DNA from 4 places in the Paenibacillus sp. FSL R7-277 genome. Region 4 is predicted to be linked to each of the others. Evidence: riboswitches for the same ligand, from Rfam matches in the RefSeq annotation. Region 4 holds a riboswitch; each other region holds the start of a gene.
The links. Region 4 has a riboswitch for cyclic di-AMP ahead of C173_RS28445 (hypothetical protein). Riboswitches for the same ligand answer to the same signal wherever they lie in the genome.

Region 1: it holds a riboswitch for cyclic di-AMP, as region 4 does, so the genes downstream of both, C173_RS16735 (APC family permease) here and C173_RS28445 (hypothetical protein) in region 4, are expected to answer to the same signal.
Region 2: it holds a riboswitch for cyclic di-AMP, as region 4 does, so the genes downstream of both, C173_RS32845 (alpha/beta fold hydrolase) here and C173_RS28445 (hypothetical protein) in region 4, are expected to answer to the same signal.
Region 3: it holds a riboswitch for cyclic di-AMP, as region 4 does, so the genes downstream of both, C173_RS09835 (C40 family peptidase) here and C173_RS28445 (hypothetical protein) in region 4, are expected to answer to the same signal.

The regions. Positions count from the first base shown of each region.
Region 1 covers NZ_ASPX01000054.1:112,995-117,772, reverse strand. Annotated here, with positions in the region: gene C173_RS16740 (ABC transporter substrate-binding protein) at 1-248, opposite strand, end outside; gene C173_RS16735 (APC family permease) at 423-2,240, opposite strand; cyclic di-AMP (ydaO/yuaA leader) riboswitch at 2,369-2,528, opposite strand; gene C173_RS16730 (disulfide oxidoreductase) at 2,755-3,189, opposite strand; gene C173_RS16725 (DsbA family protein) at 3,186-3,944, opposite strand; gene C173_RS16720 (sensor histidine kinase) at 4,038-4,778, opposite strand, start outside.
Region 2 covers NZ_ASPX01000033.1:154,409-159,186, reverse strand. Annotated here, with positions in the region: gene C173_RS12010 (Na+/H+ antiporter subunit A) at 1-380, shown strand, start outside; gene C173_RS12005 (Na(+)/H(+) antiporter subunit C) at 368-700, shown strand; gene C173_RS12000 (Na+/H+ antiporter subunit D) at 697-2,172, shown strand; gene C173_RS11995 (Na+/H+ antiporter subunit E) at 2,178-2,660, shown strand; gene C173_RS11990 (Na(+)/H(+) antiporter subunit F1) at 2,660-2,953, shown strand; gene mnhG (monovalent cation/H(+) antiporter subunit G) at 2,943-3,302, shown strand; cyclic di-AMP (ydaO/yuaA leader) riboswitch at 3,301-3,434, shown strand; gene C173_RS32845 (alpha/beta fold hydrolase) at 3,442-4,257, shown strand; gene C173_RS11975 (TrkH family potassium uptake protein) at 4,269-4,778, shown strand, end outside.
Region 3 covers NZ_ASPX01000024.1:14,869-19,646, forward strand. Annotated here, with positions in the region: gene C173_RS09815 (hypothetical protein) at 59-352, shown strand; gene C173_RS09820 (4a-hydroxytetrahydrobiopterin dehydratase) at 564-839, shown strand; gene C173_RS09825 (c-type cytochrome) at 971-1,327, opposite strand; gene C173_RS09830 (GNAT family N-acetyltransferase) at 1,455-1,940, opposite strand; gene C173_RS09835 (C40 family peptidase) at 2,180-2,671, opposite strand; cyclic di-AMP (ydaO/yuaA leader) riboswitch at 2,676-2,818, opposite strand; gene C173_RS09840 (C40 family peptidase) at 3,207-3,635, opposite strand; cyclic di-AMP (ydaO/yuaA leader) riboswitch at 3,693-3,831, opposite strand; gene C173_RS09845 (hypothetical protein) at 4,043-4,778, opposite strand, start outside.
Region 4 covers NZ_ASPX01000115.1:96,864-101,641, forward strand. Annotated here, with positions in the region: gene C173_RS28435 (MMPL family transporter) at 1-895, opposite strand, end outside; gene C173_RS28440 (TetR/AcrR family transcriptional regulator) at 925-1,545, opposite strand; cyclic di-AMP (ydaO/yuaA leader) riboswitch at 2,116-2,298, shown strand; gene C173_RS28445 (hypothetical protein) at 2,633-3,187, shown strand; gene C173_RS28450 (flotillin family protein) at 3,206-4,636, shown strand; gene C173_RS28455 (alpha-galactosidase) at 4,770-4,778, opposite strand, start outside.

The sequences.
Region 1 (4,778 bases), on a different contig from region 4:
GGAACGGTCACCTTATGTCCCATTGCATCCGTTACGGTCTTCTCCACAGCGGGTGCAGCAGTTGCTGTAGGTACCGCAGTGGCCTCCGCAGTCGCTTCTGCAGTTGCCGCAGGTGTGGTGCCTGCTCCACCGTTACTGCCTGCGTTGCTATTATTATTTCCGCAAGCGGACAGCAGCAGTGTTGTAGTCATAAGTCCGGCCACCGCCAGCTTCCCGCTTCTTGATCCTTGCAGGTTGAACGAAAACATTGAATACCCCTCCTGTATGTTACCCTCATGATTGGCAAAAGCTCTGTTACCTTTATCTTGTCTATACTGATGATATTGATTCTCATTCTCTATGTCAACCAATAACTTATAATAACGTAAAAACGGCCGTCTCCGCATTAAGCAGAAACAGCCGTCTTCCAATAATCTTCTATATTATTTATGCAGATGGAAAGGAACCGTGGCGATGACAATGTCCTTCTGATTCATCAGATAAGAGCGGATGAACAAGCTGGTCTGATTATGCAGCACCGCCTGCCACCAGTGCTTGGTCACGAATTGCGGAATCAGGACGGTAATATGATCCGTTGAAGAGGTCTTCCACTCTACTGTATCGATGAACTTCACCAGCGGGCGGATAATGCTGCGGTAGCGGGAGCGCAGGACGATCAGGCGTACGCCGGGGTTCCACTCCTCCCACTTCTGCTCCATCTTGTGAATCTCTTCTTCATCGAAGCCTACATATACAGCGACCACATTATCTGTCAATGACTTCGCATAGCTGATCGAATGCAGTACAGCGCGAGTCACACCGGCGACCGGAACGACTACGGTGCTTCCTTTGATACAAGGCTTATCGGTAGCCGGACAGATCCGCAGCTGATCGGCAATATTCATATAATGGCGGTGAATCCGGTGGAACACGATGATAACAGCCGGCAGGAAGATGAAGGCCATCCACACGCTGGAGAATTTAGTGATTATGAAAATCAGGGTGATCGTTAATGTAGTGAGCATCCCCACCGTATTGACGGCGAACTTGCTCTGCCAGCCTTTCGGCTTCGTTCTGTACCATTGGACCATCATGCCCAGCTGCGACAGCGTGAACGGAATGAATACCCCTACTGCATATAATGGAATGAGTCCTTCCGTATTCCCGTGAAACGCCGCCACCAGCACAGCCGACATGATACCGAGGAAAATAATACCGTTGGAGAAGCCCAGCCGGTCGCCGCGCACCATGAAGGCATGGGGCAGATATTTATCTTTGGCGAACATGAACGCCAGCAGCGGGAAGGCCGAGTAAGCCGTATTGGCTGCCAGGAACAGGATAACCGCCGTAATCCCCTGAATGAAGAAGTACAGTCCGCCACGGCCGAAGGTAGACTCGGTAATCTGTGAGACCACGGTAGCCTTCTCATCAGGCATGATACCGTACCAGTAAGCGAGCAGCGTAATACCTGTGAACATTACCCCGAGAATGAGGCCCATGAGCATCAGCGTTTTGGCTGCATTTTTCTCCGCGGGCGCTTTGAAGTTAGGAATAGCATTGGAGACCGCTTCTACCCCGGTCAGAGCCGAACAGCCGGAGCTGAAGGCCTTCAGCAGCAGGAACATACTCACGTTCGATACCGCCGAGCCAATCTCAGGAACATGGGCATGGGCGCCGCCGGTCATATATTTGAAGACCCCCGAGATGATGAGCACGAAGATGGAAACAACGAACAGATAGACCGGGATAGCGATGAAGGAGGCCGATTCGGTCACTCCCCGCAGGTTAACAATTGTTAAGAGCACGATAACAGATACCGCTATGAGGACAGTATGATTATGGAGATTTGGAAAAGCTGAAGTGATCGCATCCGTCCCCGCCGAGGCGCTTACCGCCACCGTCAGAATGTAATCCACCAGAAGAGAGCCGCCGGCCAGTAAGCCGGTATGAACCCCGAGGTTGGTTTTGGCTACAATATAAGCACCACCGCCCTGCGGATAAGCAAATATCGTCTGCCGGTAGGATAGAATCAGAATGGCCAGCAGGCCCAATACGGCTAATGCAATTGGCAAAGAGTACCAGATAGCGGTGAACCCGGCGGCCACCAGTACAATCAGAATTTGTTCTGTTCCGTAGGCTACAGACGAGAGCGCATCAGAAGACAGGACAGCCAGTGCTTTCACCTTGGATAACTTTTCATGATCGAGTTCGTTCGACTTCATCGGACGCCCGATCAATAGTCGTTTTACCTTGCTTACCATTGTAGTAACAGTTCCTCTCTTGGTTAAGTTGAAACGGGTTTCCCTGCGCTGTTTTCATAAGTGGATTTCATAAATGCAGGCACCAAAATAAGCATACGGAAATGATCCGCATGCCTTAGTGTGCATGGTCATTATCCCACTTGTGGCTTACGAGGTTAGCTGGCGGATTCGGACTGTGGTAGCCCTACGGTTACAGGTCAGGTAGCCTGCTCCGATTCACCCCTTTTGGCCTTGGCCAAAGTGTGGTTCCCCCGTTTTTCCTTCCGGAAAATTCAGCGCATATTCAACTTCTCACAAGGACTAATATTAAGCTACAACACGTCTTCCGTAAAGCGTGGAAACAAATGAAAAAAGAATGAAAAGCACTCAAAACAACCAAATCCATCATCCGGTATGTCTTGATCTTTCATTCTCTTTCATTATCCCTTTAACACGTGATTTTACAGGGTTTTTGCCTATTATTTTTTACTAAAATTAAGGGTATTCTCTTCTCTTCCTTCTGCCCGTCAGCTTCTTACTCTGCCGGCTCCTCTTTGCGTCCTGTCCAGAGCAGAATGGAGATTAAGGCAAAGGCTATAAGTGCAAGCAGAGGGATCGTTATAAATCCGAACCAGTTCAGATAATCCTTGTTGCACGGTACGCCGATGGTACAGGGAAGCACCTTGCTGAGCGCCGGAATTTTCTGCTCCGCATAATGATAAATAGAGATGCTGCCGCCGATCAGACTAAGGGGAAGCACGTAAGGAATGATCCGCTTGTCCGCCCGGTAGGTGGCGATCCCCAGCAGGAACAGCTGCGGGTACATGAAGATCCGCTGGAACCAGCACAGCTTGCAGGGCTCGTAATGCAGGACCTCACTGAGATACAGGCTTCCCGCTACAGCAACCACACAGACGAACCAGGCCAAGTAGAGACAGTTACGCCGGCAGAAGGCAGTGAAGGCGGTCATTGGGCGGCCCCTGCTCCCGCTGCTGCTGCCTGAATCTGGGCGTCAATCGCCTCCATATTGAAAGGCTCCTTCACCTTGATGCCGTTCACGTACAAGGATGGCGTATTCGTTACGCCCGTATCGGAGCCAAGCTGAATATCCCGGTCCAGCTCCTTCTCATAGGTGCGGTCATCAATATCCTTGCGCAGCAGATCATAATCCACCGGCAGTTCCAGCTGCTTGGCGAGACTCACCATGAAGTCAGGCGTAGCCCATTCCTCCTCTTCATTCCCCTGATTGGCATAGATCGCATCGAAGTACTTCCAGAACGCTTCCTGGTTCTGATGATACACCGATAGGGCTGCCAGGGAGGCCGTTCTCGAATCCTTGCCGATGAAGGCCAGATTCACGAAATAGAAGGCTGCTTTATTCTGATCTACATAGCCCTGAACGATCTGCGGCTTGATGACACCGGTGAACTGGGCGCAAGCCGGACATTTGAAGTCGCCGAATTCCACTATTTTGACCGGAGCATCCTCCTTGCCAAGCCGCATCATTTCACTGTAATTGAAGGCAACCGGCGTGCTGTCTGTGCCGGCAGGCGAAGAGTCCTTGGAAGCAAGCATGAATAAGCCTACAAAAATAATAATAACGATGGCCACCGTACTCACGATCAGAATTCTCGTTTTCTGCTTCTGCTGCTCCTGCTCTGCCCTGCGCTTCTCCTGCTTGCTCATCTGGGGAGCCGTGACATTGTTCTTTTTTGTTTTGCTCAAAGAGAGTTCCTTTCCGTCCTCAGGACTATCGTGATAAAAGAATAGTTACTTTCAAATTATATAATGTTAACTCTCTTGTTGGCAATCGCTGTCTTATACGGCTTCATTCTCCTCTGCTGACTCCCCTTCCCCTGTATCCTTGCCGAAAAACACCTCCGGGGAATGCTCCTGCGACTGCAGCTTAATTCTGAAGAAGAATTGTGTGCCGCCCCCTTCTGCCGGTTCTGCCCAGATCTCTCCTTGCATCAGGTCTACAAGCTTCTTGCAGATCGCAAGGCCCAGACCCGTGCCGGGGTACTTACGGGTATGCGACCCGTCCACCTGGGAGAAGGACTGGAACAGCAGCTGCAGCTTATCCGGTGAGATGCCGATGCCAGTGTCGCGCACCATGAATTGCAGCGCCTGAGCGGTCTCCCTGACGCCATAGGACTCCACCTTAACCGTTACCGTGCCGGATGGCGTGAATTTCACCGCATTGCCGATCAGATTGATCAGAATCTGGCGGATACGCGCAGCATCCCCGGTGAACTTGTCGGGAAGCCCCTCCTCGATCAGAAGCTCCAGAGATAACGGCTTGTCTTGTGTGCTCACCATGAACAGGTCCATACAGCCCTGGAGCAGCGCCTTCAGCCCGAAAGAATCCTTGTTCAGCGAGAGGGCATCCGCCTCCAGCCGGGAGATATCGAGAATATCGCTCATCACATGCAGCAGAGCATGGCTGCTTGTACTCTGAAGCCGTAGGAGCTCCAGATGCTCAGGATTGGTGATCTCCTCGGCCAGCAGCTGGTTGACGCCGATAATGCCGTTCAGCGGTGTGCGGATTTCATGGCTCAT
Region 2 (4,778 bases), on a different contig from region 4:
TTCTGATATTCTCCCTGTATCTGTTCTTTGCCGGGCATAATCATCCCGGGGGAGGTTTTATCGGGGCTTTGATGGCTTCTGCTGCGCTTATACTCATTGCAATCGCATTTGGAATGGATCAGGTACGTAAGGTGCTCCCTGTGAATTACCGGCTGCTTACAGCTTCCGGGCTCATGCTGGCTATTCTGACAGCGTCAGGTTCATTCCTGTTTGACGCTCCTTTTCTAAGTCACACGTTCGGCCACTTCCATCTGCCAGTACTTGGCGATACGGAGCTGGCGACTGCCGTCCTGTTTGACCTTGGTGTATTCCTGGCTGTAGTCGGCGTGACGATGACCATCATTTTATCGATCGGAGGGGAGAAGAAATGGAACTCGTAATGGCGGTAGCGGTCGGAATTCTTTTCATGATCGGTGTTTACCTGATTCTCTCCAAAAGCCTGCTGCGCATTGTGCTGGGAACCTCCTTGCTGACGCATGGAGTCCATCTGCTGCTGCTCACGATGGCCGGGCTCAAAAGGGGGGCAGCCCCTGTACTAGGCAAGGCGGATACCTATGTTGATCCGCTGCCGCAGGCGCTGATTCTAACCTCCATTGTCATCAGCTTTGGGGTCACAGCCTTCTTTTTCGTACTCGCATACCGGTCATATCAGACGCGGGGTACTGATGAAATGGACAGCATTAAGGAGGACAACGAATGAGTAATCTATTGGTGCTCCCGATTCTCATTCCGCTTGCTACGGCTGTCATCCTGATTTTTCTCAAAGAGAAGATCCGGCTTCAGCGCGTGATTAGTGCGCTCAGCGGTCTGCTTAACATTCTGATTGCGGTGCTGCTGGTTACACGTGTCCACTCCGAGGGCATACTGACCCTGCAGATGGGGGGCTGGGCTCCTCCGTATGGCATTGTCTTTGTGGGTGATATGTTTGCTGTATTGCTGGTAACGATGGCTTCGATCGTCAGTTTTGCGATTCTGTGCTACTCCTTCAGCAGTATTGGAGAGCAGCGGGAGCGGTTCTATTACTATACGTTCTTTCAGTTTTTGCTGGTCGGGGTATACGGCTCGTTTCTTACGGGGGATATTTTCAACCTGTTTGTCTTTTTTGAGGTCATGCTGATTTCTTCTTATGCGCTCATCTCACTCGGTGGGACCAAGCTTCAGCTAAGAGAAACGTCAAAATACCTGCTTATTAATATCGTATCCTCGACACTGTTCGTAGCTGCGGTAGCTTATCTCTATGCAGCGGTAGGAACGCTCAACATGGCCCACCTGTCCCAGCGTATCGCTGAAGCGGGACAAGGCGGCGTGCTTAATGTGATTGCTGTTTTGTTCTTGATTGTATTCTCCCTGAAGGCAGGACTATTCCTGTTCTTCTGGCTTCCAGGGTCCTACAGTGCACCTCCGGCGGCTGTCAGAGCGTTGTTTGGTGCCCTGCTGACCAAAGTAGGACTCTATGCAATCATCCGCACCTTCACGTTGTTGTTCGTGAACGATCCCGGCTTCACTCATGACTGGATCGCCTGGATGGCTGCTGCTACCATGATCCTGGGCAGCATGGGGGCAGTGGCTTATAGGGATATCCCGCGGATTCTGAATTATAACGTCATTATCAGCGTTGGATTTGTAGCCTTTGGGCTTGCTGCAGGGACTGCAGATTCAATGAATGGGGCAGTCTTCTATCTGCTGCACGATATGCTGGCCAAGGGACTTATGTTTATTCTGGGCGGGATGATTATATCCGCAGCCGGAACTGACCGGCTAGGCAGTATGGGCGGGATGATCAGAAAGTATCCGCTCCTCGGCTGGATGTTTTTTATTCTGGCGCTCGCCCTGGTGGGGATTCCGCCGCTTAGCGGTTTTGCCGGCAAAATTATGATCCTCCGTGGAGCGTTGTCCGAGGGGATGCTGACGCTGTCCCTCATTGGTCTGGGATCAAGCTTTCTGGTGCTGTTCTCCCTGATGAAGGTGTTCAGGCTGGCCTTCTGGGGAAATGAACCCAAGGAAGAGCAGCCTAAGGTGAGCTTGAAGGTTGCTTCGGCTGTGGCTGCCGGCCTGCTGCTGCTTGTGATTGCAATGGGGATCGGAGCGGAGTATGTGTATACTTATGTATCGCAGGCTGGCGAGGTTCTGGCTTCACCTGCGCTTTATATTGAAGCCATAATGAAGGAGTAGTGAATATGGCCTTACAATTCCTGTTTAATCTGTTGATTGCCTTTCTGTGGATGGCGATAAATAACAATGGCTCTGGCTCAAGCTTCTTAGTAGGTTATCTGCTGGGCATCGGACTTTTACTGTTATTTAGGAAATCCAGGTCCCAGCCCCGGACCTTCTATCTCATACGTATATGGGCTGTACTGAAGCTTCTGCTGATCTTTGCCCGTGAACTTACGGTCTCGAATTTCGTGGTCATTGGCCATATCATCCGTCCAAAACTGGCTATACGTCCCGGTATCTTTGCTTATGAGACTGCCTTGGCCACGCCCTGGGAGGTCACACTGCTCTCGTGCCTGATTTGTCTGACACCGGGAACCCTGACTCTTGATGTGTCGAAGGATGGCAAGACGCTGTACATTCATGCTATTGATATTAAAGATGCACAGCTGCTGGTCACGCAGATTAGAGGCACCTTCGAACGAGCGATCAGGGAGGTGACCCGTTAATGATCCCAGTTATGCTAACCGTGGCCATGATCATTCTGGCTCTGGCGATGCTGGCCTGCCTGTTCCGTCTCCTGAAAGGGCCAACCCGCTCCGACAGGGTTGCCGCACTCGATACGATCGGCATTCATGTACTCGCTATGATCACCGTCTTCAGTATGCTGCTGGATACCCAGGATTTTATAGAAGTCATTCTGGTTATCGGAATTCTGACGTTTATTGGTACTACGGCACTGGCCAGATATATTGAACGGGGAGCCGTTATAGAGGATGGAGGGAACCCCAATGACAGGTGAACTGATTAGCTCTATTCTTGTGGTAATGGGTGCAGTCTTCTGCGGCTTAAGTGCCTTCGGCTTAGTCCGGCTGCCCGATGTCTATCTGCGTTCACATGCGGCTACCAAAAGTGCAACCTTCGGGGTATTGTGTTTGCTGACAGGAGGTTTCCTGTACTTTTGGTTCAAAGACGGAACGGTTAATGTCAAGCTTCTGCTGGCGATTGTATTTGTATTCATCACTTCACCGGTAGCAGGTCACTTAAATGGCCGGGCTGCCTACCGTTCCGGAGTGCCCTTATGGAAGGGAAGCGTTCAGGATGACCTGAAGGTGCTGGGGGAAGAAAGCAAGGAAACGTCTGTAAAATAATAGTTAATCGCTGAATTCCTTATAGGAAGCGGGGGAACCAGGTTACATGGGGTGAATCTCGGGAAAAACGAGTAGGGCTACTTTCAGGCCCGAATCCGGCAGCTAACCCCGCAAGCGTTCATGAGAGGATGCACTGTATATGCCGCATATTGAAGTGAATGGAACGTCGCTGTATTATGAGATGTCGGGCAGCGGTCTGCCCATTGTTTTTATTCATGATTATTCGACCTCTCATCATCTGTTTGAGCCGCAAGCGGATTATTTCAGCAAGCGTGCCAAAGTGATCGTATTCGATTTGAGAGGGAACGGGCAATCGGGTAAAATGGATGTGGAGATCAGCCGGATCGTAGACACACAATGTGAAGATTTGAAGCTGTTATTGGACGCTTTATCTGTAGAGAAGGCTGTTATCGTAGCTTGTTCCAGTGGTGCTGTGCTCGCCCAGAAATTCGCCTACCTGTACCCTGAACGGATAATAAATATGGTATTGGTGGACAGTTATTTTCAGGAGGATTACACTGCGAGAGGCAGTAAAATGAAAGGAATCTTTGAGGTCTGCGCATGGGCGGCCCATTATCTTCCTGCCGAAATGTTCGTCCGTTCCTTGCGCATCACCTACAATAAGTGGCTCTCGGCTTATCATATTCTCAGGAAAGAGCTTGTGCATGAACGGACAACGGAATTAATTAAGCAGCGGCTGGCACTTAGACAAACGGACAGCTACGGGTTCGCATTACGGCTGCAGATTCCTGTTCTTGTTGTATCCGGGAATCAGAATGAATGGGCGCTGGAGCAGGTGAAAAGAACAGCCAGCAAGTATCCGTCTGCCCGTCTGGCGATCCTTGAGGATGCGATGTATCCGACTCATCTGTGTCAACCCCAGCTCTTCAACCGTATATTACTGGATTATCTTAGGGAACAGCATAGTTTTCAGCGGGCGGCAGCTGGCAGCTAACTTGAATTATAATGGGAGCCAATGATATGTTCTTTAACAAAATCTCATCCTTCATCACAAATCTCAGACTGACCTCATCCAGAATCATTTTACTCGGTTTTGCAGTCCCTATATTTCTTGGTACAGTGCTGCTGGTCTTGCCGATATCTTCGTCCAGCGGACTTAGTATAGGGTGGCTGGCAGCACTGTTTACTTCAACTTCAGCCGTATGTGTAACGGGACTCGTTGTACTTGATACCGGTACCGATTTTTCTCATTTTGGACAGGTCATTATCCTACTTCTGATTCAAATTGGCGGTTTGGGATTTATGACATTCAGTGTTTTGATCGCCGTGATCATGGGGAAAAAGATTGGATTAAAAGAACGTCTGCTTATCCAGCAATCATCTAATTCTGTAACAACACAAGGAGTCGTGCGGTTATCACTCAGTATCTTTCTCATTTCATTTATCGTGGAGACAACTGGAGCTATAGTGTTGGCCCTTCGATGGGCAAATGAACTAGGAACAACAAGGTCCATT
Region 3 (4,778 bases), on a different contig from region 4:
CGGCTATAATAGATAAGGTAGGTTATTATTCATCAGCGAAGAAAACGGAGTGATTGATGTGGGAGTTAAGCATGGCAGGGATTACGGTGAAATTCTGGTTGAACTGACAGGAGCCGTTGGACGGATTGCAGACGGGTACATTTTTTTTGAAATGGAGCCTGAAGAGTGGACGAATCTGCCGGAGGAATCGAGGCAGGAGGTCTGGGAGGCGCTTGCGGAAGACCTGTTCTACGCGCTGGGCAACGAGCCGGTCATTCAGGTGGGCAGCGGAGTTGTGATGTACGATAAAGAAACACACCGCATTAATATTCTGCTGGGCGATGAGGATCTGGCTTCGGTCGTTCTTGTATAAAGCAGGGGAAAAATGCGGCAGCGGGTTTGTCCCGGGCATCCGGCCATGTTAAAATTGGAAGTGGAGTACTAATTGCCGGGATGTCAGAATACATTTAATCAAAAATCTTTGGCCTGGCACATCCCTTGGACTTTCAGAAGCTGAGGGATGTTTTATTTGAAGGAGAAGAGCAGGCTGAAGGAACCGTTAACTTAGCAAGGGAGGAAACGAATTGCAATTAACTGAGGAACAACTGCAGGAGCAGATCGGCAAGCTTGAGGGCTGGAAGCTGGAGAGGGATAGGCTGGTGCGCAAATATATGTTCAGTGAATATATGAAGGGAATTGCCTTTGTGGATGAGGTAGCGACAATTTCGGAGGCCTTTGACCATCACCCGCATATCACCATTGATTACAAGACGGTTGTTCTGCGGCTGGCTGCAGATGTGGAGAAGCTTGATCTCCGCCAGGCGCATGAATTTAATGAGGCATTCGAGAAGACCCGCTAGAGGACAAGGCCCCTATGGAGACAACAGGAATATCTAATTAATAGAAATGCCCGTGCAAGGATCGTTCGTTATCCTCGTCACGGGCATTATACATTTAAAATGAGGAGCATGGTGTGAGTACAGGTTGCGGATTATTTCTTCTCGGCCAGCCATAGGGCTACATTCGCAATCTCTTCAGGGGCCAGCCTGTCTTTGAAGGGAGGCATCTGTCCGCGGCCCTTGGTGACTATGCTGAAGATCTGAGCTGCGTCATGCGAAGCGCCTTCCTGCTGCAGGCTGGGTCCCGCCCCGCCCTGAAGCTGGTCTCCGTGGCAGGAGATACAATTGGCCTTCACTGTGGCTTCTGCGCCCGCAGCGTCCAGCACAACCTCCGGCATGGTCGGCTTGTTCTGCTCCGCCACCTCGGATTTACCGGGTAGGGTAAACATTAAGATTACTGCAAAGGCACAGGCGGCAAAAAACAAACCGCTCATGATCCATTTCTGCATCTGCATCCGTCCCTCCATGTAAGCTGCTGTCTCCATTATAGCGGATGGTGAAGCGTTATCATAGTATGTGTGTCAAAAAAATGAACACAAATGATCCATTTTTTGCAAAACTCTCTTGTCTCCGGTGCTATTCCTCATAGACCATGCAATAAAAAGGCTTATTACCGGTCGGAGTGCGGCGTTCATAGGTATCCGTTATGGTGAACCCGCATTTCTGGTAGGCGCGGATGGCGCGCTGGTTCCAGGTCAGCACCTCCAGGTCGATCTCACATTCCGGGTAACGCGACCGTGCTGCCTGCACAATAGCCTTCATGAACAGATGCCCCATTCCATGGCCGCACAGCTCGGGCCGCATTCCGACACCAAGCCGGACTACCCCCTCCATCGGAAAGAGCTGGGCGAAGCCGCACAGATCCCCCTCTCCATTCACAACCGATACATATTGCCTACTTCGCAGCTGCGGGTCTCCGAACTCCACGCCCAGCGCCTGCATCTGCTCCCAGGACATCCAGCCGTAAATATTATACGGCGGCTTGTAGCTCCACTCACAGATCTCAGCGGCATGCTGCGGCTCCATAGGCACCACGTAAAAGGTTAGCGGGGAGCTAATCATTAGGCGAGGCCTCCTTCCAGGGGAAATAAATTCAATATAATTATATACAAAAACAGCGAGTTTCGACGCAATTTCCTTGCGGAAATGCAGGAACTTGACAAACGCCAAAATATATTTTCCGAAAGCGCAGAATCAGTGTTTTACAAATATAGAGAGGGGTAAGTAATTTTATAGACAAAAAAAGCCCTTCTCCAAGATTTCGGCAAAAATCTCGGAAAAGAGCGTTAGGTTACAAAGGATTATTGTACATCATCGTTGTCTTGGGAATCCGAAGCTACAGTCTTGTAGGCATCTGTACTCATGATTCGCTTGGCGCCAACGTAGCGGTTGACGTAATAGCTGTCACTCAGCGAACTGATGGTTACACCACGTGAGGAAGAGGCATGGGCGAATTCGCCGTCACCAACATAAATACCTACATGGGATATGCCCTTACCGCTTGTATTGAAGAATACAAGGTCGCCTGGTCTCATCTCGTCACGGGACACGGCAGTGCCCATCTGATACTGGGAGCCGGATTGATGGGGCAGGTTAATGCCGATCTTATCAAAAACATACATTGTAAATCCGGAGCAATCAAACCCGTTAGTTGATGTACCGCCGGACACGTATTTGGTTCCGATGGCTTTGTCGATCACTTTATCCATTTTGGAATCCGCGAAAGCGCTTCCTGCTCCGATGGTGAAGATAATGGACAAGCTTAGTACTGCGGCTGCTAGCTTCTTCTTCAAAAGTAAATACCCCTTCCAATGCCTACGAGGTTAGCTTAAGGGTTCGGTTGAAGGTCCCCTATGACCCCTCTTAGAATAGGAGGTCAATTCACCCAAAGTGGTTCCCCCGTTTCCCTAATTCATTAGGGAACTCGGCACGACTGTTGATTAGGATTAGCGGTTCATTCAATACATGACAAAACCTTTGTTAAAAGCGATTCAATAATTACAAAAATGTTACTAAAAACTCACTGCGATAATTGTAACAAAGACTTCGGCACTTGGCAATCACTTATAACATATTAATGCATCTTTTTTGCTGTTTTTTAGAGTTATAGCCCTTTCCAAAGACTCATATCTATGCGCAGGGGTTAATTTATATGATTATTTCTTTGTTTTTGCAAAAAAATGCTGTTTCAAGGCTGCGAATTCGGTGTAAAAGGTAGAATAAGGAAAAGGAAAAACCCGGAAATGATTACGGCAATAATCATCCCGGGCTCGTATAAGTTACATTTAGTTGTTAGAGGCTGAAATATTCGGGGTATGCTTCAAGGGGTCAATCGTAAGCGACAGCTTGGTAGGCTGTTGTGCTCATTACTCGTTTGGCGCCAACGTAGCGGTTGGCCCAGTAGGACTGGCTCATCGAACTGATGGTTACACCACGTGAACTTGAGGACTGTGCGAACTTCCCGTTTCCAACATAAATACCGACATGGGACACTCCGTTACCCAGGGTATTGAAGAACACGAGATCACCGGAACGCAGATTGCTCTTGGATACACTTGTTCCAACTTTGAACTGTGCTTTGGAGGTACGGGGCAAGGTAAGCCCGACATTCTTGAACACATACTTGGTAAATCCGGAACAGTCGAAGCCGCTGGTGGTTGTACCCCCGGTTTTATACGACGTTCCAATGGTTTTTGAAATCACAGTATCCATTTTGGAATCTGCGAAGGCACTGCCCGCTCCGAGTGTGAATACCATCACAAGACCCAGCGCTGCTGCGGTGCATTTTTTCTTGAAATTCTGACTAATCAAAAGATGTACTCCTTCCAGGGCCTGCGAGGTTAGCTTAAGGATTCGGTAGAAGGTTCCCCTATGACCCCTCTAAAGCGAGATCAATTCACCCAAAATATGGTTCCCCCACTTCCCGGTGCAGGGAATTCGGCGTTTTATGCACCAGAACAGTGACTTATCGGTATTGCTTAAATTGCAAGAGTTACGGAATATTTTGCTTGAAAGATTACAACTTTGTTACTACTGGTACAGCCATCATTGTATCAGAGGATTTCCCCTTTTGCAAATGCTTTTGTCCTCTGTTCAAGCAAAAAAGAGTCCTGCTCCCTGATAAGGGGCTGTGACTCTCTTTAGTATGCCGCTTCAGCAGCTTATTATTGTGGAAATGATTTACTGGACCAAAGGTGGTACTGGGCAGCGATTCCCCACATATCGAACAGCGTGGAGGGCAGCGGAGCTGCCTGGCGGAGCATAAGGGCCGGCAATCCGGGATAGAACAGAGCAGAGGCGCTGCAGAGCAGAATTACGGCCAGGCTTCCCGCCCCCAGAACGATGGATATACCGATCGAAGGCATCAGCATCTTCAGGCAGATCAGCAGTGAGGAGAACATGCCGGTACCGGCGGTATAGCCGAATTGCATATAGAGCAGAAGCTTGCGGACAAGGAAGAGATAGAGCAGCCAGCCCAGCACATAAGGCACCAGCTTCAGCAGAAGCTGGACATCGAGAACGCCGCTGAGCAGATGACGGTACATACGCGGAAGCAGCCAATAGAGCGGCAGGAGGGTTAGCGCCCATTCGATGAGGCTGAACACCAGCACCGGCAGCCCATATTTTCTCATTCCGGGAAAAAAGAACAGTCCCCGCGCTCCGTCGCGCTCCTGGTGAAGCTCGTGCAGCAGCCCTGCACGGATAAAGGGAGTCACCAGCAGCCTTAGCACTGTCAGCGCAAGCAGCATCCACAGCCAGTGCTGGACGGCGGGGTCGGTGCGCAGCGCGGTCTGCCCCTCGATATAATACAGCAGCCTGCCTATTCCGCTGCCGCCGGCATTCGCATCCGGGTAGCGGAGCAGGACGGGGACAACCGCGCTTTTAATGAATTTGTACAGG
Region 4 (4,778 bases):
CAATCATCACGGCAAGAACCGGTGTAATATCGTTCATCTGGATCAGGCTGCCGAGGGCAAACGCACCTCCGACGCTAATGCCTACTCCGAGAAGTGCGGTCAGCAGCGGCAGCCCGGCGGCAACGACTGAGCCCAGCGTCATGAACAATACGATGGCAGCAACGGCTACGCCGATCGCTTCCGTGGAGCCGATGGCCGGCATGCTTTTGAGCGAGTCGCTTGGAATCGCGGTAATGCCTGAACCGGACTGTTCAACTTTGGTCACGGTATCGATGATGTTGTCCGGCACCTCCGATGGCAGAGATGTCTGCTGAACCGTGAACTGGAACTGGAACAGGGCAATGCTGCCGTTAGCCGACAGCATCACGCCGGGAACCGGAGCGCCGTCAACAATCAGCGGACCGAACGGTGCTGCCTGAGCAGCAGCGGCTTGACCAGCAGCGGCAGAAGGATCGGCAGCGGCTTGACCAGTGGCAGCGGAAGGATCAGCGGCAGCTTGACCGGCAGCGGCGGAAGGATCAGCGGCAGCTTGACCGGCAGCGGCGGCCGCTGCTTGTGCTGCCAGTTCGGCAGGGTTGATGACATATTCCATGTTGTATACATCATTAATAGCTTTTAGAAGCAGCGCTGTACGCTCAGGCGTATCAAGACGCTCCCCGTCCGGTACAGTGAAGGCGATACTAGCCTGGCCTCCGGCCGCAGCGGGCAGCTCTTTTGTCAGCTTATCCAGCACCTTTTGCGACTCTGTGCCTTCAATTTTCATCTCGGAGCTGGATTGAATGCCGTTGACTCCAATCAGGGTGCCTACAACTCCGAGTACAATGATCCAGACTGCAATGAAGGCCCAGGGCTTAGCATAAGCCGATTTACCTAAGCGGTATAGAAAAGTAGACATGTAGTGGTTTCTCCTCTTTATCTGTGAATTTAGAAGCCGTTGCGTAAATAAGCAAACATGGAATTCAGGTATTGTTCAAACGGCATAGCCCCGGAGTCCCCGCTCTGCTGCTCACCCGGCAGCATGACGTTCAGCCGTCCGTCCAGGATAGGCACGAAGGCCCCATAGACGGCACCTACCAGCAGGTGGGTATATCCATCGGCATACCGTCCACGGGTGAACTGCTCCAGTGTCTCCTGGGCGGTGATCTGCAAATGCCGGAAGACATTGAGAATGTAAGGCTCCAGGGACGGATATTGATTAGCCAGGGAGACGAACTGCCGCAGCTTATGCAGGAACTCCGAGGTGAATTGCAGCTTCAGCAGATTGTACAGGGCATCGAGCGGTGTAGCATCCGACGGCAGAGCAGCCAGCGGGTTATTCTCTTTCTCTTGGACAGCAATAATGCCAATGAAATAGGCGGCGACTGCCTCCTCCTTACAGGAGAAGTAATTCGCAAAAGTCCGCCGGGAATATCCAGCCTTCTGAACAACATCATCCACAATGAAGCCATCCATGCCATGCTCAAGCGCAAGCTCGAAGGCCGCTACGGCTAAGGCATAGGCGGTGGCTTCTTTTTTTTTGTCCCGCAGATTCAGTTTGGAATTCAAAAGTAAATGTTCCTCCTTTCCCTGAAATCTATAAGCTCTATAGAATCTATAGGTTCTATTATTGCTCAAAGGGAAAGATTGCACAATGAGCATCGAGTGACGGAAATGTGAATATTTTAAATTTGGAGTAATGGACTGAGAAAGAAAGGTGGGGGGAGGAGATTAAGTTAGGAGGGCGTGGGGAAGGGAGTGGGAAGTAAGTGAGTAAATGAGGAGTGAGAGCTAGAGTGGGAGTAAGTGAAGGAGAGTAAGTGAGTAAGTGAGTAGATGAGTGAGTAGATGAGTGAGTAGGTAAGTGAGAGTTAGTGTGGGAGTAAGAGTAGGGGAATAAGTGAGTATGAGAGTGGGAGGGGATTAGGTGAGCAAATGAGCAGTACGTGAGAGGAAGAGTAACATGGGTGTAAACAGACGATAGCGCGAGCAAATCCCCGGGCGGATAAGAGTAGAGCTGAAGAATGCGCCTTCATTCACGAAGGGACAGCATTATTGACTTCTTTTGTCATCCGTGAGGTTTTACATTAAATGGCTGCAGGCGTAAGATTCAATCAACAACCGAATGAAATGACACTGTTCTTGAAATGGCTGAATTCCGTAACGGGAACGGGGGAACCAACTGGTGCAGGTGGCTTAAGGATAGGCTGCTGAGTACCCGGGGTGAATCCTTGCCAGTGTGCTACTATGGCTCTGGTGAGGTAGGGCAATCTCGCTGCCCGAATCCGTCAGCTAACCCCGTAAGCCTCGAAGAGAGAGGATGAGCGCCATGATCGAGTAACCGACCACGGAGAGCCCTGCTGCTGCTGTGGTCTTTTTGCTGTGTAGGGAAGGGGATTAATCCCACTGAATGCCCTGAAAATGGGCTGGATGCAGAAATGAAGAGCACAAGTGCCCTTGAATCCAATTGCGCCTCTGCCATACACAACCAAGCAGCCTAAAGTGGAAATTAGGGGCAATAGTGACAGGTGGAAGCACAATTTAATCTTATAACAACACTGATTAGTCATTTATATGCCGCAATAGTCTTTTTATGTACCACATTAGTCAGTTTCCGCATCGCCACTACAGTCAGTTTTCTTATAGCCATATTACATTGAAAGGAGGGGTTCCCATCGCTACTGTATTTATCGTCTGCTTCTGGGTTGGCCTCGTGCTTATCCTAAGCGGCAGCATTCATGGGCACGGTCTGGTAGGCCACCTGCATGTAGGGGGAGGGGATGCTGGGGGGCCGGGCTTTCTCCCGATTCTTCCGCTGATGGTGTTTGTCACCGTCTGGGGCGGCACGGGGTATATGCTTGTCAAGTACAGCGGGATGCAGCTGCTCACCGTGGTACTGGTCTGTACCTTGATCGCCCTGCTGCCGGGCATCCTGCTCTACACGGTACTGGCCCGGGTGATGACCCGGTATGACAGCAGTATGAGTGAACTCGATTATGATCCGGCAGGCCAGCTCGGCTATATCAGCATCGCCGCAGCGGATGGGGCCGTGGGAGAGATGAAGTATGTGCTGCACGGGACCATGCGCTCCATCGGCGTGCGGGCCGAATCCGGTCAGTCGCTATTGCGGGGCGATCGGGTGATTATTGTGAAGACGGATAAGGGGATCGCAGCGGTCACTTTGTTCGAGAGGGAAATGGAACAAAACTAACGGGGAGTGTCGGAGCAAATGTTAATTTTATATGTAACCGGAGCTATTGTTGTTGTGATTCTGCTGGCGTTAACCAGTATTGTGACCGCGTATAAAAAGGTTCCGCCCAATCAGGCCATGATCGTATACGGTCTCGGCGGCAAAAGAGTGGTTCAGGGCGGAGGGACATTCGTCATCCCCGGCTTCCAGAACAATAAAACCATCTCCATGATGCTGATGAGCTTCGATGTGATCCCGGCGCAGGCCATGTTTTCCCGCCAGGGCATCAAGCTGAACCTGGAGGCGGTCGCCCAGATTAAGATCAAAAGCGATCCAACCGCTATTCTCACAGCCAGCGAGCAGTTCATTGACCGGCCGGAGGAAGACCGCGAGACGATTATTCTGCATTCGGTGGAAGGCCATCTGCGCGGCTTGATCGGGCAGCTCAGTGTAGAATCTATACTCAAGACCCCAGACGAAATCAACAGCAAGATGCGGGAGACCTGCTCAGAGGATCTCGACAAGATGGGGCTGGAGGTCGTCAGCTTCACCATCAAGAAAATTACCGACGACAAAGGGTACATCGACAATATGGGGGTGCCTGAGATTGAGCGGATTCGCCGTGATGCCAGCATCGCCAAGGCTGAAGCCGAACGCGATATTCAGATCAAGCAGGCCGAGGCGGAGAAGGAATCCTCCATTGCCAAAGCCAATGCGCATCAGGCGACGATTGAAGCAGGAACCGCTGCCCGTGCGAAGGAATCGCTGTTCGAGAAGGAGCTGAACATTAAGCAGGCGGACTTCAAGCTGGAGACCGAGGTGAAGAAGGCACAGGCGGATCTGGCGTACGAATTGCAGCAGAATAAGATCAAGCAGTCGCTGGTTACCGAACAGGTCAAAATCACTCAAATGGAGGCCGAAGCCAACCGCACAGTCCGGGAGATCGAGGTCGAGCTGAGACAGCGGGAGCTGGAGGCGACAGTGATCAAGCCGGCCCAGGCAGAGAATCAAGCAACGATCATGAGAGCGGAAGCCGCCAAGCAGCGGCAGATTCTGGAGGCGGAAGCCGAAGCCGCTACGACGACCAAGCGCGGACTGGCAACAGCGGAGGCGGAATTGGCAAAAGGGAAGGCGAATGCGGAGATCGTCCAGCTCGCCGGAGCGGCGGAAGCGGGAGCGCTGCAGAAGAAGGCTGAGGCGTACAAACAGTTCACTCAAGCCGCCCTGACCGTGGAATTCCTGAAAATCCTGCCCGAGCTGGCTGAGAAAATCGCCTCCCCGCTGGCCAAGGTAGATAAGATCACCGTCATCTCCCAGGACGGGGCTTCCTCAGGCGTGAACAAGATTACGGGTGATATCGCCAAAATCATGGCCCAGGTTCCAGAGCTGACCCAGACACTTACCGGCATGAACGTGACTGAGGCGCTCAGCGGGTTACTTGGCCGGGACAAGGAGCATGGACAGGAGTAGAAGAGGAGTAGGGGAGGAAGTAAGTAGTTAATGAAACGGCAGCAAGCCCCTTCCTGACTGCATCTCTCCACAAAAAAACAGGCGTCAATCTCCAAAAGGAGGCTGACGCCTGTGGTATGTCTGAAGCTGTAGATCAGCGCTG